DNA from 4 places in the Janthinobacterium sp. SUN211 genome. Region 4 is predicted to be linked to each of the others. Evidence: predicted binding sites of a transcription regulator. Region 4 holds the regulator's gene; each other region holds the start of a gene.

Region 1 (5,796 bases), on a different contig from region 4:
GGGTAAAGCGGCTCAGGGGTTCCGTCAGCAGGGTCGTCTTGATGATGGAGAGGATGGGCGTGATGCCGCTGCCGGCCGCAAACGCCAGGTAGTGCTTGCGGTTGACGCAGTCGAGCGGCACGTTGAAGTGGCCCATGGGCGGCATCACCTCGATGGTGGCGCCGGCTTTCAAAGTGTCGTTGGCCCAGGTGGAAAAGGCGCCGCCCGGCGTGCGCTTGATGGCCACGCGCAGGATGCCGTCCTGCACCGCCGAACAGATGGAATACGAGCGGCGCACGTCTTCCGCATTGATATGGGCGCGCAGGGTCAGGTGCTGGCCCTGCTGGAAGCGGAACTGCTGCTGCAGTTCGGCTGGCACGTCGAACGTGACGGCGATGGTGTCGCGCGTTTCATTGCGCACGTTCGCCACGCACAGCGGATAAAATTTACTCATGCTTCATCTCCAGTTTCTTCGGAACGTGTGCCTGATTTTTTTAGTGGCACTTGAAGTAGTCAAACGGTTCGCGGCAAGCCAGGCATTTGTACAGGGCCTTGCACGGCGTGGAGCCGAACTGGCTGGTCAGCTGCGTATGCGTGGAACCGCAGTTCGGACAGATCACGTCCAGTTTCGGCATGGCCTGGCGCTTGACGCCGCCGCGCAAACCGCTGATGTCGATCACCTGCTGCTGCGGCGGGGCGATGCCATAGCCTTTCAGCTTGGCCTTGCCCGTCTCGCTCATCCAGTCCGTGGTCCAGGCGGGCGCCAGCTGGTTCACCAGCGTCACCTTCGCTACGCCATGGCTGCGCAAGGCATCCGTGACGGCGTCGGCGATCACCTGCATGGCCGGACAGCCCGAATACGTGGGCGTGATCGTCACGGTGCAGGCGTCGCCGCCGGTGACTTCGACGGCGCGCACGATGCCCAGGTCCACCACCGAAATGACGGGAATTTCCGGGTCCGGCACGTCGCCCAGCCAGGCCCAGACCTGGGCGGCGTCCAGCGCTGCCGCAGCCGTGTTCATTACCACTCCGCCCCGGGATAGGCGCGCTGCAGGAACTGCATCTCGGCCAGGATAAAACCCAGGTGTTCCGTGTGCGTGCCCTGCTTGCCGCCCTTTTGCATCCAGGCGTCGGGCGCCGGCATGACCAGCGTCGCTTCGGCGAAGATCTCGGCCACGTGTTCGAGGAAAGCCTGGCGCAGGATGTCCGATGGGGGCGCGATGCCGGCGGCGACCATGGCCTGGTCGACGGCGTCGTACCGGAACATCTCGCCCGTGTACATCCACAGCTTGTCGGCCGCGGCCTGCGTTTTCGCATGGCTTTCCGCCGTGCCGTCGCCGAGGCGCACGATCAGGTCACCGCTGCGGCGCAGGTGATACGTCACTTCCTTGATCGATTTTTGCGCCACCTCGACGATGCGCGCATCCGTCGATTTCGCCAGTTCCAGCAGCTGGAAGTAGTGCCAGCTGTCGAAGAAGAACTGGCGCATCATGGTGTCGGCGTAATTGCCGTTCGGCTGTTCGACCAGCAGGCAATTCTTGAAATCGTGGGCATCGCGCAAAAAGGCGATGTCGTCTTCGTCGCGGCCCGCATTTTCCAGTTCGGCCGCATAGCTGAACCACAAACGCGTCTGGCCCAGCAGGTCCAGCGCCACGTTGGTCAGCGCCATGTCCTCTTCCAGCGCGGGACCCTTGCCGCACAGCTGCGACAGCTGCTGGCTGAGGATCAGGGCGTTGTCGCCCAGGCGCAGCAAGTAGTTAACCTTGTCATCCATTGCCGGTGCTCCCATCACAGGTTCTTGACTTCTTCCGGCATCGGGAAGAAGGTGGGATGGCGGTACACCTTGCTGTTCGACGGTTCGAACAGGGCGCCCTTGTCGCCGGGGCTGCTGGCGACGATATCGGCCGCGCGCACCACCCAGATGCTCACGCCTTCATTGCGGCGCGTATAGACGTCGCGCGCATGGTTGACCGCCATGGTGGCGTCGGAAGCGTGCAGGCTGCCCACATGCTTGTGCGCCAAGCCGTGCTGGCTGCGGATGAAAACTTCCCACAAAGGCCATTCTTTGCTCATGTTGCTATCCCCTTTTATAGATGTTTTCAGGCTGCCGCTTTGCTAGCGGCTTGCTTGTCGGCGTAGGCGACCAAGGCATCGCGGAACCATTCGCCGTCTTCATACGCTTTCACGCGCGTTTGCAGGCGTTCGCGGTTGCACGGGCCATTGCCCTTCAAGACATTGTTGAACTCGGACCAGTCGATCTCGCCGAATTCATAGTGGCCCGTTTCCGCATTGAACTTCAGGTCGGGATCGGGCACGGTCAGACCCAGGTATTCGATTTGCGGCACGGTCTGGTCGACCATGCGCTGGCGCAATTCATCGTTCGAGAACAGCTTGATGCGCCATTGCGCCGACTGGGCGCTGTTGACGGAAGCGGCGTCCGATGGACCGAACATCATCAGCGACGGCCACCACCAGCGGTTCAAGGCATCCTGCGCCATGGCTTTCTGTGCCGGGGTGCCCTTGCACAGCGACATCATGATGTCGTAACCCTGGCGCGCATGGAACGATTCTTCCTTGCAGACGCGGATCATGGCGCGCGCATACGGACCGTACGAGCAGCGGCACAGGGGAATCTGGTTGATGATGGCGGAACCGTCGACCAGCCAGCCGATGGCGCCCATGTCGGCCCACGACAGCGTGGGATAGTTGAAGATGCTGGAATACTTGGCTTTGCCCGAGTGCAAGGCGGCCAGCAAGTCGTCGCGCGACACGCCCAGGGTTTCCGCGGCGCTGTACAGGTACAGGCCGTGACCGGCTTCGTCCTGGATCTTGGCCAGCAGGATCGACTTGCGTTTCAGGGTGGGGGCGCGCGTGACCCAGTTACCTTCGGGCAACTGGCCGACGATTTCCGAGTGCGCATGCTGCGAAATCTGGCGGATCAGGGTCTTGCGGTAGGCGTCCGGCATCCAGTCCTTGGCCTCGATCTTGATGCCTTCGTCGATGCGGGCCTGGAAAGCGCGCTCGTCTTGACCCATGTCATCGATGGAGCGGACGTTTTTGAGGCCGGTTTCAACCATTTGTGCGTACATGATCTGTCTCCCATGTCTTTGATTTTGCGCAGCAACGCGGTGCGATGAACAGATAATACGATACAAAAAACGATTTGCATACACTTGATATGAATCATTTTAAAAAATCGTATCTTGTGCAGCTTTTTTGTGCGTATGATATTGCTTATGAGAAAACACTGCGAAGCGCCACCAGCGCTTCCGGCAAATTATTGCCGCGCTACCCGCGCAGCCAAGTAAACTGCTGCTTTTATTGAACCGACCGCAACACGGCCAGACCGGAACCACATGAAGAACACCCGCTGCACGGCATGGATAGCCGATTTCCTGGAAAGCGACCCACCGCGCTCGAAGTCCCTGGTGATGACCATCTTTGGCGACGCCATCGTGCCGCGCGGCGGCGCCATCTGGCTGGGCAGCCTGATCGAACTGCTGGCGCCGTTTGGCGTGAATGACCGTTTATTGCGCACCAGCGTGTTCCGCCTGGCGCAGGAAGGCTGGCTCAGCTCGCAGCGCGACGGCCGCCGCAGCGCCTATACGATACGTCCGGAGGCGCTGGCCCGCTTCGAGCGCGCCTATCGCCGCATCTATGCACCGCTGGTCGTGCACTGGGATGGCAGCTGGACCCTGGTGATCGGGCCGGCCGGCAGCATCGGCGCCGCCGAGCGGGGGGCGCTGCGCAAGGAATTATTGTGGGCTGGCTATGGCTTGATCTCGCCTGGCATCTTTGGCCACCCGGCCAGCAATACGGAGGCGCTGGAAGATATCCTCGTACGCAATGAAGTGCAGGGCAAGCTGTATGTCTGCCACACCACGGAATTGCCGGGCGTCAGCACGCGCCCCCTGCGCGACATGGTGGGCGACTGCTGGGACTTGTCGGAAGTCATGGCCGGCTACCAGAAATTCATCGCCAGCTTCCAGCCCCTGCTGACCTTGCTGCAAGAAGCGCCCGTGTTCGATGCGGAGCAAGCGTTCGTCATCCGCTCGCTGCTGACGCACGCCTACCGCCGCGTGCAATTGCACGACCCGCAACTGCCCGTCGAACTGCTGCCCGAACCGTGGCCCGGCACGCAGGCGTATGCGCTGGCCCGCGACCTGTACCGCATCACGTACGCGGCGGCCGAGGAACATATCCTGACCACCTTGCGGCGCGAAGATGCGCAGGCGCCCGATGTGGAACCGTGGTTCTACGAACGTTTCGGCGGCCTGAACACCTGACAACACGTCCATGACGATGTTGCAGGGTCTGGGCGTCCGTTCGTACCGCCTGCGGCCCTGCGCCAGGCCCTGGCCATTTTTCAGGCGCTCAGGAATACGTCCGAGCCTGCGCTCACTGTTTTGCTACCACCTGTTTCGCCCCTGCCAATAAATCCTGTCCCAGCTTTTCCAGCGCATTGGCCTGTACCAGCATGGTGTCGAGGATGGCGACGTTGAAGGTGAATTCGGCCGGCGTCGTATAGCCGGGGAAACGTATGATGCGCAGCAATTCCTGCAAGGTCGTGCCCTTGCCCAGGTGCGCCAGGGCGTCGCTGAGGGCGCTGATTTTCTTTTCCAGTTCGCGTATGTGTTTGCCGTTGTCATCCATGATGGCCTCCCCGTGTCGGAGCTATCACGTTAGCAAAGCGCGTCCGTCATCGTTTGCGCCAGCACAAAGTCCACCGCAAAACAGGTATCATCGCGCCATTGCACACGATGCAAAACCCATACGTTTTTATCAGGAACACTCATGACCATTAAAATCAGCCAGCAATTCGACGCCGGCGCGATCGAGGTGCTGCGCGCCGACGATGCCCAATCCATCGAGCTGAACATCCGCAAGGATTCCCACGCCGACATCACGCAGTGGTTTTACTTCCGCCTGCAAGGCGCGCAAGGCGAGGCGTGCACGATCCGCTTCATGAACGCAGGCAAGTCGGCCTACCCGGACGGCTGGAAAGATTACCAGGCCGTGGCCAGCTACGACCGCGAAACCTGGTTCCGCGTACCGACCAGCTTTGACGGCACGGTGATGACCATCGAACACACGCCGGAAGAGGAAAGCGTGTACTACGCCTACTTCGAGCCGTACCCATGGGACCGCCACCTGGCCCTGATCGACAGCGCGCAAGCGTCGCCGCTGGTGCGCTTGATCGACCTGGGTAGCACCGTGGAAGGCCGCGACATGAATCTGCTGGTGGTCGGCGACGCCGATGCCGAAAAGAAAGTCTGGGTCATCGCGCGCCAGCATCCAGGTGAAACGATGGCCGAATGGTTTGTCGAAGGCATGCTCGAAGCCTTGCTGGACCAGGCCAATCCATTTGCCCGCCAGTGCCTGCAAGACGCCGTCTTCTACGTGGTGCCGAACATGAACCCGGACGGTTCCGTGCATGGCAACCTGCGCACCAACGCAGCCGGCGCCAACCTGAACCGCGAATGGATGACGCCGACGATGGAGCGCAGCCCGGAAGTGTTCCTGGTAAAACAGAAAATGCATGAAATCGGCTGCGACCTGTTCCTCGACGTGCATGGCGACGAAGGTTTGCCTTACGTCTTCGTGGCCGGCAGCGATGCGCTGGAAAATTTCACGCCAGCACAGAAGGCCGAACAAGACCGCTTCATCGCCGACTTCAAGGTGGCCAGCCCTGACTTCCAGGATGAGCACGGCTACGAAGACGGCCCGTTCACGCCGGAAGTACTGACCATGGGTTCGCCCCACATCACCCACGCCTTCGGCTGCCTGTCGCTGACCCTGGAATTGCCGTTCAAGGAC
Region 2 (5,796 bases), on a different contig from region 4:
AAAAGGAAACACTGCATGACCACACCACACCGTACGCCGGTGATTCGCATCGATGGCGCAAACAAGACCTTCGCGCTGCCCAAGGGCGAACAATTCCACGCGGTCAAATCGGTCACGCTGGAAGTCTATCCCGGTGATATTTTCGGCCTGATCGGCAAGAGCGGCGCCGGCAAATCGACCTTGCTGCGCCTGATTAACCTGCTCGAGCGTCCCGACAGCGGCAGCATCACGGTCGCCGGGCGCGAATTGACCAGCTTGAGCAAGGGCGACTTGCGCGACGCGCGCCAGAATATCGGCATGATTTTCCAGCAATTCAATCTGCTGCAAAACGCCAGCGTGTTCGACAACGTCGCCTTTCCCCTGAAAATCCATGGCACCACCAAGGGCGAGCACATCGCCGCCCGCGTCGAGGAATGCCTGGCGCTGGTGGGCTTGTCCGACAAGCTGCACAGCTATCCGGCGCAATTGTCGGGCGGGCAGAAACAGCGCGTGGCGATTGCCCGCGCCCTGGCCAGCCACCCCGACGTGCTGCTGTGCGACGAACCGACGTCCGCGCTGGACGCGGAAACGACGCGCGCCCTGCTCGATACCTTGCGCGATATCAATGCGCGTCTGGGCGTGACCATCGTCATCGTCAGCCATGAGCTGTCGGTGCTGGGCGCCATCTGCAACCGGGTCGCCGTCGTGGAAAGCGGCGCCATCGCCGAACAATTCGATTTGAGCGACACGGCTACCCCGCGCAAGACGGCGCTGGGACGCGAGCTGGCTTATTACGGCACCGAGGCGTTTGAAGCCACCGCATGGAAGGATGCAACACATGTTTGAAGAATCGATCAATAACGTCATCAACCTGCTGCCGGAAATCTGGGTGGCGCTGGGCCAGACCATGACCATGCTAGGCATCGGCTTGACGGCCGCCATCCTGATCGGCGGCCCGCTGGGCATCCTGCTGTTCCTCGTCTCGGAAGGCCAGTCGCTGGAAAACCGTCCGCTGTCGACGATCCTCGGCTGGCTGGTAAATACCGTGCGCAGCTTCCCCTTCATCATCCTGCTGGTCGCCCTGACGCCGTTTACGCGCATCATCGCGGGCACTTCGATCGGCCCGCTGGCGGCCAGCGTGCCGCTGTCGTTCGCCGCCATTCCCTACCTGGCGCGCCTGGTGGAACAGAACCTGCGCGAAGTGCCGCGCGGCGTGATCGAAGCGGCGCACGCCATGGGCGCGTCGGAAATGCAGATCATCTTCCGCGTGCTGCTGGTGGAAGCGCGTTCCGGCCTGGTGCTGGCCCTGACCGTGCTGTCGATCAGCTTCCTGTCGTATTCGGCCGTGGCCGGCGTGGTGGGCGGCGGCGGTATCGGCGACCTGGCCATCCGCTACGGCTACTACCGCTTCGAGACGGACATCATGGTCGCCACCGTGGCCATCCTGATCGTGCTGGTGCAAACCATCCAGTTCGCCGGCACGCGCATCGCCAAGCGCCTCGACAAACGTTAATTCATATTCAGTATTTCAGTACAAGGAAAAGCATGAACCACATTCGCCGCAACCTGCTCCTGGCCGCTGCCAGCCTGGCCTTCGCCACCGCCGCCCACGCCAAGGACCCGAAAGAACTCGTCATCGGCACCAGCTCCGGCCCGTATTCGGACCAGCTGAAGCTGGGCATCAAGCCTATCCTGGAAAAACAGGGCTACAAGGTCAAGATCGTGGAATTCAACGACTACGTGCAGCCGAACTACGCACTGGCCGAAGGCTCGCTGGATGCCAACGTGTTCCAGCACATCGTCTACCTGACCAAGTTCGCCACCGATAACAAGCTGCCACTGAGCTCATTGATCACCGTGCCGACCATGCCGATCGGCCTGTACGGCGGCAAGCAAAAAACGCTGGCGGAAGTCAAGAACGGTGCCACCATCACCATGCCGAACGACCCGACCAACCAGGCGCGCGCGCTGGTGATGCTGGCCAAGATGGGCTGGATCAAGCTGAAACCGAACGTCGACCCGCTGCGCGCGTCCGAGCGCGACGTGCTGGAAAACCCGAAGAAGCTGAAACTGGTACCGCTGGAAGCGGCGCAGCTGCCACGTTCGCTGGCCGACGCCGACTACGCTTTCGTCAACGGCAACTTCGCCCTGGCCGCCGGCATGAAGCTGACGTCGGCCCTGAGCGTGGAAAAGATTTCGGACAGCTACATCAACCTGGTGGCCATCCGCACGGCCGACAAGGCCAAGCCATGGGTCAAGGACCTGGAAGCGGCCTACCGCTCGCGCGCCTTCCTCGACGCGACGAACAAATACCTGGCCGGCTACGAAAAGACGGATTACCAGCTGGCGCTGGAAAAGACGCTGAAAAAATAAGGCGAAAGCAAAGCGCTGCACACAAAAAGACGGCCAGGTTCACACCTGGCCGTCTTTTTTTATTCTGCGCGCCACCCGGGCGCCATCACTGCTTAGAAGCGGTAGCCGACGCCTACGCCGATCAGGATAGGATCGATCTTGACTTCGCTGACCTTGCCGCCAGCAGCGGTCAGTACGTCGCTGCGGATCTGCACTTTCTTGATGTCGAAGTTCAAGGACCAGTTCTTGTCCAGTTTGTAGTCGACACCGGCTTGCAGCGCGAAGCCCCAGCTGTCGTGTTCCAGGCGCAGGCCGGGCAGTTTGACACCCGAGATATTCGTGTAGTTCACGCCGGCACCCACGTAAGGGCTGAACTGTTTTTCAGGCATGAAGTGGTATTGCAGCGACAGGGTCGGCGGCAGGTGCTTGAAGGTGCCGACTTGGCCGCCATCGAGCTTGACATCATGCTTTTGCGGGTAGGTCAGGATCAGCTCGGCAGCGATATTCGGGGTGAAAAAATACGAAATATCGATTTCAGGAATCGTCTTGCTGCTGACCGTCAAGCGGTCCGATGCGCCGAAGCCACCAACAGGAGTAGATTTATCGGCCGGATCGATATGCACGGCGCGCGCACGGACCAGCCATGGGCTTTCCTGTGCCATGGCGTTGCCGGCGAATGCGCCGATGGCGGCCAGGACGATTGCTGCTGCAGTTGCGGACGTTTTCATTATGTTTTCCTCTGTCGTTAAGTAACGCTGCGAAGTCTAAGAGTGCAGTGCAACAAAAACTTTGATCCACATCAAATAGTGCTATATGGCATCACCAGAGGGATTTTTTCCTTTGCCCAAGTCAAAAATTGCCGTATTGCAGCGCATCAATGCACGTCGGCAAACAGGCTGGCGACCCAGTCGGCAAAGACGCGCACGCGCGGCGACAATTGCCGGTGGTGGGGATACAGCACGGACACGGGCAGCGGATCGGGCCGCCAGTCCCGCAGCACTTCCACCAGTTCGCCAGCCGCCAGCGCCCGCTCCAGGTGATAACGGGGCGCCTGGATCAAGCCCATGCCCGCGCGGCAGCAGGCGTGATATGCGTCCGCATTGTTGACGGACACGGTGCCCGGCAAGGCCACGCTGCGGCGCTGGCCCTCCACCTTGAAATCGAAGGGCCAGACCTTGCCCGTCTGGGCGGAAAAGAAATTGACGGCGCGGTGGCCATCCAACTGCGCCAGATGCTCCGGCGTGCCATGCACGGCCAGATAGGCGGGGCTGGCGCACGTCACCTGTTCCAGCAGCGCCACGCGGCGCGCCACCATCGACGAGTCGCCCAGTTCGCCCACGCGCAGCACGCAATCGACGCCTTCGCGCACCAGGTCGACGAGGCGGTCGCCCATGCCGATTTCCAGTTCGATCAGCGGATAGCGGGCGCAGAACCGGTCCAGCACGGGCATGACGAAGTGCATGGCCAGGGTCGCGTGCAAGTCGATGCGCAGCTTGCCGGCCGGTTGCTGCGCCGCCGAACTGAACACGGCTTCCGTTTCTTCCAGGTCCGCCAGCAGGCGCACGCAGCGCTGGTAATACGCGTCGCCATCGGGCGTGGGCGTCACTTGCCGCGTGGTCCGCTGCAGCAGGCGCACGCGCAGACGCGCTTCCAGCTGCTTGATCGCATGCGTGACGGTGGCCTTCGGATAGCCGAGGTCATGCGCCGCCTGCGTAAAACTGCGCAGTTCGACGATGCGCGTAAAGATGCGCATCGCATCAAATCGGTCCATGCTCCCTCCATTGTTATTCCTTGCTGCACAGTATAGCGATTCGACCGCCACTTTTCATCGGCAACCAATACTGCTGGCATCAGTTGCCCGCCACGCAAGCGCCACTTGCGCCGATGTCACTGGATTGCCGCCCGCCCGCGCGGCATACTATTTACAGTACACACATGAGAATGGTAATGATTATCATTTGCGATATAATGCAATACCTCGCTAGGGCGACTACAAAAAGGAATGGGAGACATGGATATATTGAGGGAACTGCGTGAATCGGGCTTGAAAGTGACCATCCCCCGCTTGCGGATTCTGCAGCTGTTTCAAGAAGGCACGATCAAGCACCTGAGTGCGGACGATGTCTACAAACTCTTGCTGGCTGAAAAGATCGACGTGGGCCTGGCCACCATCTACCGCGTGCTGATGCAGTTTGCCGAAGCGGGCATCCTGTTTCGCCGGCATTTCGAATCGGGCCACGCCGTCTTCGAACTGAACGAAGGCCAGCACCACGACCACCTGGTCTGCACGGGTTGCGGCAAGGTCGATGAATTCGTCGACGAAGGCATCGAACTGCGCCAGAACGAGATCGCCGCCGAGCGGGGCTTCGTGCTGCACGAGCACGCGCTGTCGCTGTACGGCACCTGCGCCGAGTGCACGGCGAAGAAAGTGCCGCCGCGCCGGGCCTGAGGATGCCTGGGCCGTTTGGGCGCCGCTGCCTTGCGGTAAGATTCGCTCAAGCTTGAGAAAGGATCACCCATGTACATCGGAGAAATCGCCCGCCTGGCGGGCACCTCGCCCAAGGCCTTGCGCCACTATGAAGCGCTGGGCTTGCTGGGCGACGTGCGCCGCGCCGGCGCCTACCGCGTCTACACGCAGCAAGACCTGGCGCAAGTCAAACTCATACGCCAGGCGCAGGCGCTGGGCTTCCGCCTGGCCGAACTGCTGCCCATCCTGGCCGGCGACGATACGGACTGGGCCGCCCTGTCGCAGCACATCGCCGCCAAGCGCACGCAGATACAGCAGGATATCGCCCGCCTGCGCCAGCTCGACGCCCAACTGGCCGACATCGACACGGAAATCCACGACTGCCTGGCACACCAATACCTTCAAGCGGCCGCTTGACTCTGCCCCCAGGGGCAGGCTTTAGCATGCAAGCTCTTCTTTAACGGACAGCCTGCACCATGACCAAGACGACACCCAAGCGCATTTTGATACTCCTCGGCCACCCGTCGGGCGACAGCTTTTGCGCCGCCCTGGCCGAGGCCTATGCCGCCACGGCCCGCAGCGCGGGCCACACCGTGCGCGAACTGCGCCTGGGCCAGCTGGACTTCGATCCCATCCTGCACGAAGGCTACCGCCAGGTGCAGCCGCTGGAAGCGGACTTGCTGGCCGCGCAGGAAGCCATCAGCTGGGCCGAACACCTGGTGTTCGCCTACCCGATCTGGTGGGGCGGCGCGCCAGCCCTGCTGAAAGGCTTCGTCGACCGCGTCTTCCTGCCCGGCTACGCTTTCAAGTACCGCCCCGGCAAGGCTTTCCCGGCGCAATTGCTGAAGGGCCGCACGGCCCAGCTGCTGGTGACGATGGACACGCCGCCCTGGTATTTCCGCTGGGTCTACCGCATGCCCGGCATCCACCAGTTGCGCAAGACGACGCTGGAATTTTGCGGCATCAAACCCGTCAGGGTGGCCAGCTTCGGCCCCATC
Region 3 (5,796 bases), on a different contig from region 4:
CGCAGCGTCGCCAGCGGCGAGCCCTACCTGCTCGAATACCGGCTGCTGCATGCGGACGGCACGGCGCGCTGGCTGTGGGAGCGGGGCACCGTCGTGCACGACGCGGCAGGCGCCGTGCGCTGGGTCGACGGCGTCATCCTCGACATCAGCGAACGGCGGCAAATGGAGGAAGACTTGCGCATGGCCAAGGAAAAAGCGGAGCTGGCGGCCGCCACGCGGGCCAGCTTCGTCGCCAACATGAGCCATGAAATCCGCACGCCGATGAATTCCATCCTCGGCTTTACCGATGTGCTGCTCGACTCGCCGCTGGCGCCCGAGCAGCGGCGCCACCTCGATACCGTACGCCAGTCCGGCCGCTCGCTGTTGCGCCTGCTCAACGAAGTGCTCGATACTGCCAAGCTGGACAAGGGCGCCGTGGCGCTGGAATTGCGCGACTACAGCCTGCTGGCGCTGGTCGACGAACTGGCGTCCACGTATGGCATCCATGCGCGCGCCAAGGGTTTGCGCATGGAGGTGCAGTACGACCCGCAACTGCCGGCCATGCTGCATGGCGACGAATTGCGCATGCGGCAAGTGCTGGGCAACCTGCTCGACAACGCCATCAAGTTCACGCCCGGCGGCGTCGTCAGCCTGGCGGCGCGCCGCGACGATGGCCAGCTGCACCTGCTGGTGCAGGACAGCGGCATCGGCATCCCCGCGGAACGGCGCGACGCCATTTTTGATCCCTTCGTGCAAGCGGACGCCTCGACCACGCGGCGCTTCGGCGGCACGGGCCTGGGCACCACCATCAGCCGGCAGCTGGTGACCCTGATGCAGGGGCGCATCTGGGCCGATGCCGCCTTGCCGCACGGCAGCGTGTTCCACGTCATGCTGCCCTTGCTGCCGGCGCGCCAGGCGGCGCTGCCCGCCAGCGAACGGCGCAGCGTGCGCCTGCCGCCCCTGCGCGTGCTGGCCGCCGACGACGTGCCGCAAAACCTGGAACTGCTGAGCTTACTGCTGGGCAAGCGTGGCCACACGGTGGTCACGGCCGGCGATGGCGCGCAAGCCTTGCAACTGGCGCAGCAGGATGACTTCGACGTGCTGCTGCTGGACTTGCAAATGCCACACATGGATGGCCTGGCCGCCACGCAAGCCATCCGTGCCGCCGCCCTGCGCGACGGACGCCCGCGCGTGCCCGTGATCGCCATGACGGCCAGCGTGCTCGAAGCGCACCGCAAGGCGGCGCGGGCGGCCGGCATGGACGGTTTTGCCACCAAGCCCGTCGAATGGCAGGCGCTGGCGCTGGAAATCGCGCGCGTGCTGGGCCTGGCGGCGGACCCGGCCGACGATAGCCTCGCACCGCCGCCCGCTGGCGGACGGGTGCTGCACCATGCGGGCGCCCTGCAGCGCTGGGCCGGCAACGACAGCGCCTACCGCGCGGCGCTGGCCCGTTTCGGACGCGAGCATCCGCGCCTGCCGCCCGCCCTGCTGGCCGCCATCGAAGCGCGCGACCACGCGGCGCTCTTGTCGCACAGCCACCAACTGCGCGGCGTGGCCGCCAACCTGGGACTGGAGCAACTGGCCGCCAGCCTGGCGGCGCTGGAGCAATGCTGCGCCGGTCCCGGTCCCGCCACGGCGCAGCAGCTCGACGAAATCCTGGGCGCCCTGCTGACGCAATGGCCGGCGGCCTTGGCTGCCATCGCCCGGCTGGCGCCGCCTGCCTTGCCGGCGGCAACGGCGGCGGCGGCCATCGACGTGCCCGCCGTCCGGCAAGCGGCCAGTGCCCTGTTAAGCGCCTTGCGGCGCGGCGAACTCGATGACGCGGCGCAAGCACAGTTGCAGCACGCCATGGGCGCGCAAGCGGACGAGCTGACGCCGCTGCTGCATGCCATCGACGACTTTGATTTCCCCCTGGCACAGTCGCTGCTGCACGACTTGCTGCACACCTACGCCCCGGAGTCCCCATGAATGCACCAGCCAGGCCCGTGATTCTCATCGTCGACGATGAGGCGGCCAATTTGCAATTGCTGCGCCAGATCTTGCAGAACGACTATGCGCTGCTGTTCGCCAAGGATGGCGCGCGGGCGCTGGCACTGGCGCAGCAGGAGCGCCCGGCCCTGATCCTGCTCGACGTGATGATGCCCGGCATGAGCGGCCACGACGCCTGCCGCCAGCTGAAGGCCGCGCCGCTGACGGCCGCCATCCCCGTCATTTTCGTCACGGCCCTGAACGACATGCGCGACGAACTGAGCGGTTTTGAGGCGGGTGCCGTCGATTACATCACCAAGCCGCTCAGCCCCGCCATCGTGCGCGCCCGCGTGCGCACGCACCTGTCGCTGGTGCGCATCGATGAATTGAAGGAAACGCGGCTGCAGATCGTCCAGCGCCTGGGCCTGGCGGCCGAATACAAGGACAATGAAACAGGCTTGCACGTGATCCGCATGAGCCATTACGCGCGCCTGCTGGGCGTGGCCGCCGGCATGGACGAGGCCGCCGCGGACGACCTGCTGCACGCGGCGCCCATGCACGACGTGGGCAAGATCGGCATCCCCGACCGCATCCTGCAAAAGCCGGGCAAGCTCGACGCGGACGAGTGGAGCATCATGCAGACGCACGCGCGCATCGGCGGCGACATCATCGGCGAACATGCGGAAGGCGGCATGCTGGCGCTGGCGCGCGCCATCGCCGTGTCGCACCATGAAAAATGGGATGGCAGCGGTTACCCGAACGGCTTGGCAGGCGAAGCGATCCCGCTGGCGGGGCGCATCGTCGCCGTGGCGGACGTGTTCGACGCGCTGACCTCGGTGCGCCCGTACAAGCGCGCGTGGTCGGTGACGGACGCCGTGGGCTATCTGCAAGCGCAACAAGGCAGCCATTTCGATGCGCGGCTGGTCGACCTGTTTGTCGGGGAATTGCCCGCCATCGACGCCATCCGGCTGCGCTGGGCAGAGAAAGCGGAACACCACGCGCCCGCTTGAAGAGTGAACTCCCGCCACGGCCAGCGTTGTTGCGTCACACAAGCAAGTGCCGGACAGATGGCGCCGGCGCCGATGCAGACCACTGGAGGGGCCAGGAGTTCAATGCCATTATGGCTGGCGGCGGGGCAGGCATTTTGATGCACATCAAACAGCTTGCACTTTCCTGGCTGCGCACTTGCAGATGGCCCTGGCCTCTCTTTTTTTGACTTACATCAAGCCCAGCATAAGAAAAGCCCCGGCCAGCACGGCAATGCTGGACTTGCCCGTGTTGCCGTTCTAGCCTTGTTGCCATCCTGACTACCGAGTGACAACATGGCTTACAAATCCATCCTCGTCCACGCCGACCTGTCGCGCCATGCGCCGCAGCGCATCGCCATCGCGGCGCGGCTGGCGCACGCGCACCAGGCGCACCTGATCGGCGCCGCCATGACGGGCATGTCGCGCTTTACCCTGGAAAACAACCGCGGCATGCGCGGCGGCGCCGTGGCGGCGCAGATTTCAGCCTTGCATGGGCAGGCGGAACAGGCGCTGGACCAGTTCGAGACGCTGGCGCGCCAGGCCGGCGGCGCCTCGCTCGAGCGCCGCCTGATCGAAGACGATGAGGATGGCGGCATGGCCGTCAGCGCCCGCTACAGCGATCTGACCGTGCTGAGCCAGCACGACGCCAGCGAAGCCTTGCCCGGCGCCATGAGCGACCTGGTGCCCTACGTGATGCTGAACGCGGCCCGTCCCGTGCTGATCGTGCCGCGCAGCGGCCAGTTCGCACAGGTGGACAACACGGTCGTGGTGGCCTGGGATGGCGGCATGGAAGCGACGCGCGCCATCGGCCACGCCTTGCCCCTCTTGCGCGCGGCGCGCCTGGTGGTGCTGGCCCTGCTGCATCCGCCGGTCGGCCACGCGCAGCCGGCGCGCCATCCGGGCGCCGACATCGCCGCCTACCTGAGCCGCCATGGCGTGCCCGTCGAAGTGCGCCCCGCCGTCGCCACGGGCGACATCGGCGCGGCGCTGCTGGCCATGGCCGCCGAAGTGCATGCGGACTTGCTGGTGATGGGCGGCTACGGCCACGCGCGCTTCCGCGAAATCCTGCTGGGCGGCGTGACGGAAACCGTGCTGCGCCAGATGACCTTGCCGGTGCTGATGGCGCACTGACACCAAGCGCGCTCCATGTCGTTGCACAATGGGTATACTTGCCTGTTTATCCATATCAAAGCAATGTACATGAACCAACAACTCGTCAATTGGGGCAATAGCCTGGCGCCGTTCGGCGGCGAACTGCTGTGGACCGCCCTGCCGTGGATGCTGCTGTGCAGCGCGGCCGGCTTCGTGCTGGCGCTCGGCATCTGCTACCAGCTGGCCAGAAAATGCCTGCTGGTGCGCCGTCCCCGCGCCTGGCATGTGGCCGCCAAGCTCAGCTATGTGCTGATCCTGCTCGCGCTGCCGCTCCTCGGTGCCGGGTTTGGCGCCGTGCACAGCGTGCACCGCGTGGTCAACCAGGCCCTCGAGCGCGACTTGCAGCCTGTGGTCGAAGCGCAGATGCCGGCGCTGCGCGTCTACCTGGAACAGCAGGTCAAGCTGATCGCCCCGGGCCAGCCCATCAGCGTGCGCAGCCTGCTCGAACCGTTCGTGCAAGGCATGTATTACCAGCCCACATCGAGCAGCTACTGGGAACGCAGCAAGGCGCGCTGGATCAATGAATTCATTCTGCGCCGCGGCAGCGTGCTGCTGACGCAGGTGCTGCAGGAACAGCTGATCGCCAGGGTCGGCCTGCTCGGCGAAGCGCTCAAGGGCGCCAACTTCCGTGGCCAGGCGACTGGCGAGCTGGCCGCGCTGGGCACCGACCTGGCCGTGCGCCTGACCACCGACGTGGCGCGCCATGCCGACTTCAGCAAACTCGACAAGTCAGTGCCGATGATTTTCATCGACGCCATCAAACGGCAAGCCGGCGCCTATTTCAATTCGCTCAAGATCACGCTGGGCCTGTTCGCGCTGGCGGCGCTGCTGCTGGTATGGGGCGAGATCATGCTGTACCGCCATTACTACCTGCGCCGCCATCCGCCCGCCGCGGCCCTGCCCGTGTCGCCCATGTAAAAAAAGCCGCGCCTCCTTGCGGATGGCGCGGCTTTCAGGCGGCAGCTAAACCCTTAGGCTTTGCGCTGCGCCACGGCGTCGACGACGCACAGGGCCGTCATGTTGACGATGCGGCGCACGGTGGCCGATGGCGTCAGGATGTGCACGGGCTTGGCGCAACCGAGCAGGATCGGACCGACGGCGATGCCGTTGCCGGCGGCCGTCTTCACCAGGTTGTAGGCGATGTTGGCCGATTCGATGTTCGGCATGACGAGCAGGTTGGCGTCGTTCTTCAGTGCCGAATTCGGCATGATTTTTTGACGCAGCTTGCTGTCGAGGGCCGTATCGCCGTGCATTTCGCCGTCGATTTCCAGGTCCGGCGCGCGTTCCTTGATGATGGCCAGCGCGGCGCGCATCTTTTGCGCCGAGGCGCTGTCGCTGGAACCGAAGTTCGAGTGCGACAGCAGGGCCGCGCGCGGCGACAGGCCGAAACGGGTCATCTCTTCGGCGGCCATGATGGTGATCTCGGCCAACTGGTCCGCGTCCGGGTTTTCATTGACGTGCGTGTCGACCATCACCAGCTGGCGTTCCGGCATGATCAGCACGTTCATGGCAGCGTAGACATTGCTGCCGGCGCGCTTGCCCAGCACCTGGTCGATGTATTTCAGGTGCAGCTGGGTGGTGCCGAAGGTGCCGCAGATCATGCCGTCGGCGTCGCCCTTGTGGATCATCATCGAACCGATCAGGGTGTGACGGCGGCGCATTTCCAGTT
Region 4 (5,796 bases):
CAGAAGAGCACGACGGAGCCCGTCGCCGGCCTGAAACCGTACTCGCCGCTGCGCCTGGCGGGCCGCGACATTTACGTGCGCGAAGGCTGCTACAACTGCCACTCGCAGATGGTGCGTCCGCTACGCGCGGAAACGGAACGCTATGGCCACTATTCGGTTGCCGGCGAATTCGTCTACGACCGTCCATTCCAGTGGGGTTCCAAGCGCACGGGACCCGACCTGGCCCGCGTGGGCGCGCGCTACAGCGACGAATGGCACCGCACGCACTTGAACAACCCGCGCGACGTGGTGCCCGAGTCGAACATGCCGTCCTACCCCTGGCTGGCGAAGACCAAGCTGGTGCCTGACGACATCATGCCGAAGATGCGCGCCCTGAAACGCCTGGGCCAGCCGTACAGCGATGAAGAGATCGCCGCCGGCCCCGCGCAGCTGCAGGACAAGACGGAAGAAGACGCCCTGGTCGCCTATCTGCAAGGCCTCGGTACATTAATCAAAACAAGGAATTAGCATGGCAATCGAAAACCTGTTTGACAGCGCCAGCAGCGTCATGACGGTGGTTTCCTTTACGACGTTCGTGGGCATCCTGTGGTGGACGTTCAGCCGCAGCAACAGCGACTTCGACGCGGCAGCCCGCCTGCCGTTCGCCGACGACGCGCTCGACTATCCGGCCGAAGCCGAAATGACCCTGGCGAAGGAGCATAACCATGGCTGACTTTACCAATGGCTTCTGGAATATCTACATCATCGTGCTGTCCCTGCTGGGCATCATCGGCTGCGGCGTGCTGCTGTACTCGCAGTCGAAAATCAAAGTGGTCGAGGGCGCCCCTGCCGACGGCACCACGGGCCACGTCTGGGACGAGGACTTGAAGGAACTCAATACGCCGATGCCGCGCTGGTGGATGTGGTTGTTCTACATCACCATCGTCTTCTCGCTGGCCTACCTGTTCCTGTATCCGGGCCTGGGCAACTATGCCGGCAGCCTGGGCTGGAAATCGACGGGCCAGTACGAGGAAGAGCTGAAGAAGGCGGAAGCCGACTACGGTCCCCTGTTCAACAAGTACCTGAGCCAGGACTTGAAGACGGTGGCCGCCGATCCGCAGGCGCAAGCCATCGGCCAGCGCCTGTTCCTGACCTACTGCGCGCAATGCCACGGTTCGGATGCGCGCGGCAACAAGGGCTTCCCCAACCTGACGGACAAGGACTGGCTGTATGGCGGCGAACCCGACATCATCAAGACCACCATCATGCACGGCCGCAATGGGCAAATGCCACCGATGGGCGCTGCCCTGGGCTCCGAAAAGGATGTCGAGAACGTGGCCCATTATGTGCTGAGCCTGTCCGGCTCGACCTCGGATCCCGTCAAGTCCGTGCTGGGCAAGGCCAAGTTCGGCGCCTGCATGGCCTGTCATGGCGCCGATGCCAAGGGTAACCAGATGCTCGGCGCGCCAAACCTGACGGACAAGACCTGGCTGTACGGCGGCAGCGCCGACACCATCATGGAAACCGTACGCAAGGGACGCAGCAACACCATGCCGGCCTTCAGCGATTTCCTCGGCGAATCCAAGGTACACGTGCTGTCGGCGTATGTCTGGAGCCTGTCGAATCCGCAGGCACCCGCAAAGTAAAAATGGAACCTCAAGTCATCAAGATGTATGCGGCCCGCGAGCAAATCTACCCTCGCGAGGCCAAAGGACGCTACGCTACCTGGCGATGGGTATGCGTATGGCTTACCCAGCTCGCGTTCTACGGCTTGCCGTGGTTGACCTGGAATGGCAGGCAAGCCCTGCTGTTCGATTTGACCACGCGCAAGTTCTACATTTTCGGCGTCGTGCTGTGGCCCCAGGATTTCATCTATCTGGCGGCCCTGCTGATCATCTGTGCGTATTTGTTGTTCCTCGTCACGGCCATTGCCGGGCGGGTGTGGTGCGGGTTCTCTTGCCCGCAAACGGTATACACGGAAATTTTCCTGTGGGTCGAACGCCGCATCGAGGGCACGCGCAGCGCGCGCATGGCCCTCGACAAGCAGGGCCCCTCCGTGCGCAAGGCGTTCAAGAAGACGGCCAAGCACCTGGTATGGGGCGCCATCGCCCTGTGGACGGGCTTTACCTTTGTCGGCTACTTCACGCCGATCAAGGAACTGGCGCAGTCGGTGACCACGCTGAACTTCGGTCCCTGGGAATGGTTCTGGGTATTGTTCTACAGTCTGGCAACCTACGGCAACGCGGGCTGGCTGCGCGAGCAGGTGTGCAAATACATGTGCCCCTACGCGCGCTTCCAGAGCGCCATGTTCGACCAGGACACCCTGATCATCACCTACGATGCCAAGCGCGGCGAACCACGTGGCGCCATGAGCAAGAAGGCCGGCAACAACGACAAGCTGGGCGATTGCATCGACTGTACCCTGTGCGTGCAGGTGTGTCCGACCGGCATCGATATCCGTAACGGCCTGCAGTATGAATGCATCGGTTGCGCCGCTTGCGTCGATGCCTGCAACAGCGTGATGGACAAGGTCGACCGGCCACGGGGACTGGTACGCTACAGTACCGACCATGCGATGGAAAACAACTTCAATTCGAAGCAGATACGCCAGCGCGCCATGCGCCCGCGCGTCTTGATCTACACTTCCATCCTGGCCCTGATCATCATCGCCGTGTGTACTTCGCTGGCCCTGCGCACGCCCCTGAAAATGGACGTGATCCGCGACCGCGGTTCCATGGGACGCGAAGTGGAAGACGGCATGATCGAAAACGTCTACCGCCTGCAGATCATGAACACATCGGAGCAAAGCCAGCATTTCAAAATCAGCGCTTCCGGCTTGCCGGGCCTGACCTTGCTGACGCGCGAAGAAGTGACCTTGCAGCCGACGGAAACGCTGGGTTGGCCGATCCGCCTGCGCGTGCCGCACGGCGTGGGAGAGAAGGGCTCGAACAAGATTGCGATCGAATTGCAATCGCTGGACGACCCATCGCTGCATGTGCGTGAAAGCGCGGTATTCATCGTGCCGCGGTAATAGCAGGAAGGCCAGTCCCCGCATGGGGATTGGCCGTTTACACAGGAGAAATACCATGTCCGACAGTCTGAAACTGCAAGCACCCGTTGCACCGTGGTACAAGCATCGCTGGCCATGGCTGCTGATGATCGGCCCCGGCCTGTCCGTGGTCGTCGGCAGCTTCATGGGCTATATCGCGTTTACGCAGCCCGATGCGCTGGTGGTGGGCGATTATTACAAGCAGGGCAAGGCGATCAACCAGGATTTGAAGCGCGACACGATCGCCAGCGACCTGGCGATGGATACGCGCCTGTCGTATGACGTGGCGCAAGCGCGCCTGACCGGTTCCGTGCACAGCTTCGGCAAGGCCTATCAGGCGCCTTTGCAGCTGCACCTAGCGCATGCGACCCTGCCGGAAAAGGATATCAAGGTGCTGGTACAGCCCGATGCGGCCGGCAATTTTTCCGTGGCGCTGCCGATGCTCGAGCGCAGCCGCTGGCAAGTGCTGGTGGAAAACGACAAACGCGAGTGGCGCCTGTCCGGCATCTGGACCTGGCCGCTGCAGCGCAGCATCGCGCTGCATGCGGACGAGGAACTGTAAGTCTTATTTGCAGACGTCCGTGCCGGCCGTAATCGCCTTCAGTTTCGCCGGCTGCAGGATTTCAATTTCCCGGTTGGAGACACGCAGCCAGCCTTCCTTCTTGAACTTCGACAGCAGGCGGCTGACGCTCTCGATGGTCAGGCCCAGGTAGTTGCCGATTTCCTCGCGCGACATGCGCAGCTGGAAATTGCTGCCCGAATAGCCGCGCGCTTCATAGCGCGACGCCAGGTTGACGATGAAGGCGGCAAAGCGCTGCGTCGCCTGCATATTGCCCAGCAACAGCATGACGCTTTGCTCGCGCGTGATTTCCTGGCTCATCATGCGGTGGAAATGGCGCAGCAGGGTCGGCATATTGCCCAGCAATTGTTCCAGGCTGGAAAACGGGATTTCACACACTTCGCTGTCTTCCAGCGCCACCGCATTACAGTGGTGGCGGTCGGCGCTGATGGCGTCCATGCCCAGCAGTTCGCCCGCCATCTGGAAGCCCGTCACCTGCTCTTCGCCGCCCGGATTGATCTGGTACGTCTTGAAATGCCCCAGGCGGATCGCATACAGGTTCTGGAACGAGTCGCCGATGCGGAACAGCGAGGCGCCGCGCACAATCTTGCGGCGGCGGCCTATGATCTGGTCCAGCCTGTCCATGTCGCCCACATCGAGGCCCATCGGCAGGCACAATTGATGCATGCTGCAGGTCGAGCATCGCGCACGCAACGCCTCCACGTTCACGGTGGGCAAGGTTGGAGTGAGTAGCGCTTCAGTCATGTCGGTACCTTTTAGAAAATGCAACAACAAGTTTACTGCATACAGCCGCATACAGGGTTGCCGTATACCAATTTCACCGTAAATTCGGCGAATAAACGACGTCCAGCCTTTAATTATATGGCAACATCGTCAAAAGCCCGTACGGGGCGGGCAATTTGCGCGGCGGCGCTTGCCAAGCTGGGGCATTGATAGGAAAATTCCTGACAGCATTATCTGCCGCCTGTGCCGCCCGGTACTGAAAAGGAAATCATGAAGCCTCTCGGCATTAAAGCAAAAGTCGCGCTGGCCACCAGCCTGACCTCGATCGCCATGATCGCGCTGGTCACCATGATCCAGGTGCAGCACATGCGCGACGACTTCACCCGAGTACTGCTGAGCCAGCAATCGTCCCTGATCACCCGCACCGCTGCCGAGCTCGACGACAAGCTGGGCATGCTGCTGCAGATCGTCACCCTGACGGCCCGACAGCAGCCGCCGGAATTGATCGCCCGGCCCGCCCAATTGCGCGAATACTATTCGCGCCGCTCGATGCTGGTGCTGTTCGATGACGTGCTGGTGCTCGACGCGCATGGCGCCGTCGTGGCCGACATGCCGGAGGTAGCGGGGCGTGCCGGCATCAACGTCGCCGAGCGCGAGTATTTCCAGACCGTCCTGCGCACGCGCCAGCCCATGATCACCGAACCGATGCTGGGCAAGTCGAGCGGCATGCCCATCGTGCAGATGGTGGCGCCCGTGCTGGCCGCCGATGGCCAGGTGGCCGGCGTGGTGATCGGCGTGCTGCGCCTGTACAAGGACAACCTGCTGGGCCGCCTGCGCTCGGAAAAGATCGGCAAGAACGGCTATTACTTCATTCTCACGCGCGGCGCCGTGCCGCGCTACGTGCTGCACCCCGATACCAGCCGCTTGCTGCAACCGCGCAAGCCGAACGCCAACCTGACGACGACCCAGCTGCTGAAGGAAGATGGCGAAGGCAGCATGGTCAGCACCAACAGCCGCGGCATCACGGCCGTCAACAGCTTCAAGCGCCTGAAATCCGTGAACTGGCTGCTGGCCGCCTCGCTCCCCGTCGAGGATGCCTTCGAACCGTTCGATGGCGTGCTGTACCGATTGGTGCTGTGGAGCATCCTCGCCTCGCTGCTGGCCGCCTTCGTGCTGGGCTGGGTCACCGTGCGCCTGCTGTCGCCGCTGGTGCGCCTGCGCGACACCCTGCAAGCCCTGCGCACCAGCGGCAGCCGCTTCACGCCCGTGCCGGTGCAGCAGCGCGACGAGATCGGCGAACTGACGGAAGCGTTCAACGGCCTGATGAGCGAACGCGACCGCCTGCAGCAGGAACTCGAATCGCGCGCGGCGGAGCTGGAACAGGAACGCGACCGGGCCGAGGCGGCCAACCGCGCGAAGAGCGATTTCGTGGCCAACATGAGCCATGAAATCCGCACGCCCCTCA

What was found. Region 4 encodes FNR, which switches genes on or off when oxygen is low (the NO sensors DNR and NnrR bind a similar motif). Its sites were predicted from a motif close to TTGATNNNNATCAA; they were not measured.
Region 1: the regulator FNR is predicted to act here: its motif matches at 3,153-3,166, upstream of paaA (1,2-phenylacetyl-CoA epoxidase subunit PaaA).
Region 2: the regulator FNR is predicted to act here: its motif matches at 3,121-3,134, upstream of O3301_RS11005 (OmpW family protein).
Region 3: the regulator FNR is predicted to act here: its motif matches at 3,092-3,105, upstream of O3301_RS20455 (universal stress protein).

What each region holds. Positions count from the first base shown of each region.
Region 1 is NZ_JAPWIC010000006.1:208,897-214,692, reverse strand. Features, by position in the region: gene paaE (1,2-phenylacetyl-CoA epoxidase subunit PaaE) at 1-433, opposite strand, end outside; gene paaD (1,2-phenylacetyl-CoA epoxidase subunit PaaD) at 474-1,001, opposite strand; gene paaC (1,2-phenylacetyl-CoA epoxidase subunit PaaC) at 1,001-1,753, opposite strand; gene paaB (1,2-phenylacetyl-CoA epoxidase subunit PaaB) at 1,768-2,052, opposite strand; gene paaA (1,2-phenylacetyl-CoA epoxidase subunit PaaA) at 2,079-3,068, opposite strand; gene paaX (phenylacetic acid degradation operon negative regulatory protein PaaX) at 3,336-4,265, shown strand; gene O3301_RS20795 (hypothetical protein) at 4,378-4,632, opposite strand; gene O3301_RS20790 (M14-type cytosolic carboxypeptidase) at 4,774-5,796, shown strand, end outside.
Region 2 is NZ_JAPWIC010000002.1:1,144,003-1,149,798, reverse strand. Features, by position in the region: gene O3301_RS11020 (methionine ABC transporter ATP-binding protein) at 16-825, shown strand; gene O3301_RS11015 (methionine ABC transporter permease) at 818-1,492, shown strand; gene O3301_RS11010 (MetQ/NlpA family ABC transporter substrate-binding protein) at 1,525-2,352, shown strand; gene O3301_RS11005 (OmpW family protein) at 2,445-3,059, opposite strand; gene O3301_RS11000 (LysR family transcriptional regulator) at 3,206-4,102, opposite strand; gene fur (ferric iron uptake transcriptional regulator) at 4,343-4,780, shown strand; gene O3301_RS10990 (MerR family transcriptional regulator) at 4,850-5,215, shown strand; gene O3301_RS10985 (NAD(P)H-dependent oxidoreductase) at 5,275-5,796, shown strand, end outside.
Region 3 is NZ_JAPWIC010000006.1:133,412-139,207, reverse strand. Features, by position in the region: gene O3301_RS20465 (MHYT domain-containing protein) at 1-1,947, shown strand, start outside; gene O3301_RS20460 (two-component system response regulator) at 1,944-2,957, shown strand; gene O3301_RS20455 (universal stress protein) at 3,270-4,106, shown strand; gene O3301_RS20450 (hypothetical protein) at 4,176-5,045, shown strand; gene O3301_RS20445 (NADP-dependent malic enzyme) at 5,099-5,796, opposite strand, start outside.
Region 4 is NZ_JAPWIC010000003.1:61,003-66,798, forward strand. Features, by position in the region: gene ccoO (cytochrome-c oxidase, cbb3-type subunit II) at 1-507, shown strand, start outside; gene O3301_RS11525 (cbb3-type cytochrome c oxidase subunit 3) at 509-712, shown strand; gene ccoP (cytochrome-c oxidase, cbb3-type subunit III) at 705-1,625, shown strand; gene ccoG (cytochrome c oxidase accessory protein CcoG) at 1,628-3,010, shown strand; gene O3301_RS11540 (FixH family protein) at 3,066-3,590, shown strand; gene fnr (fumarate/nitrate reduction transcriptional regulator Fnr) at 3,594-4,352, opposite strand; gene O3301_RS11550 (response regulator) at 4,602-5,796, shown strand, end outside.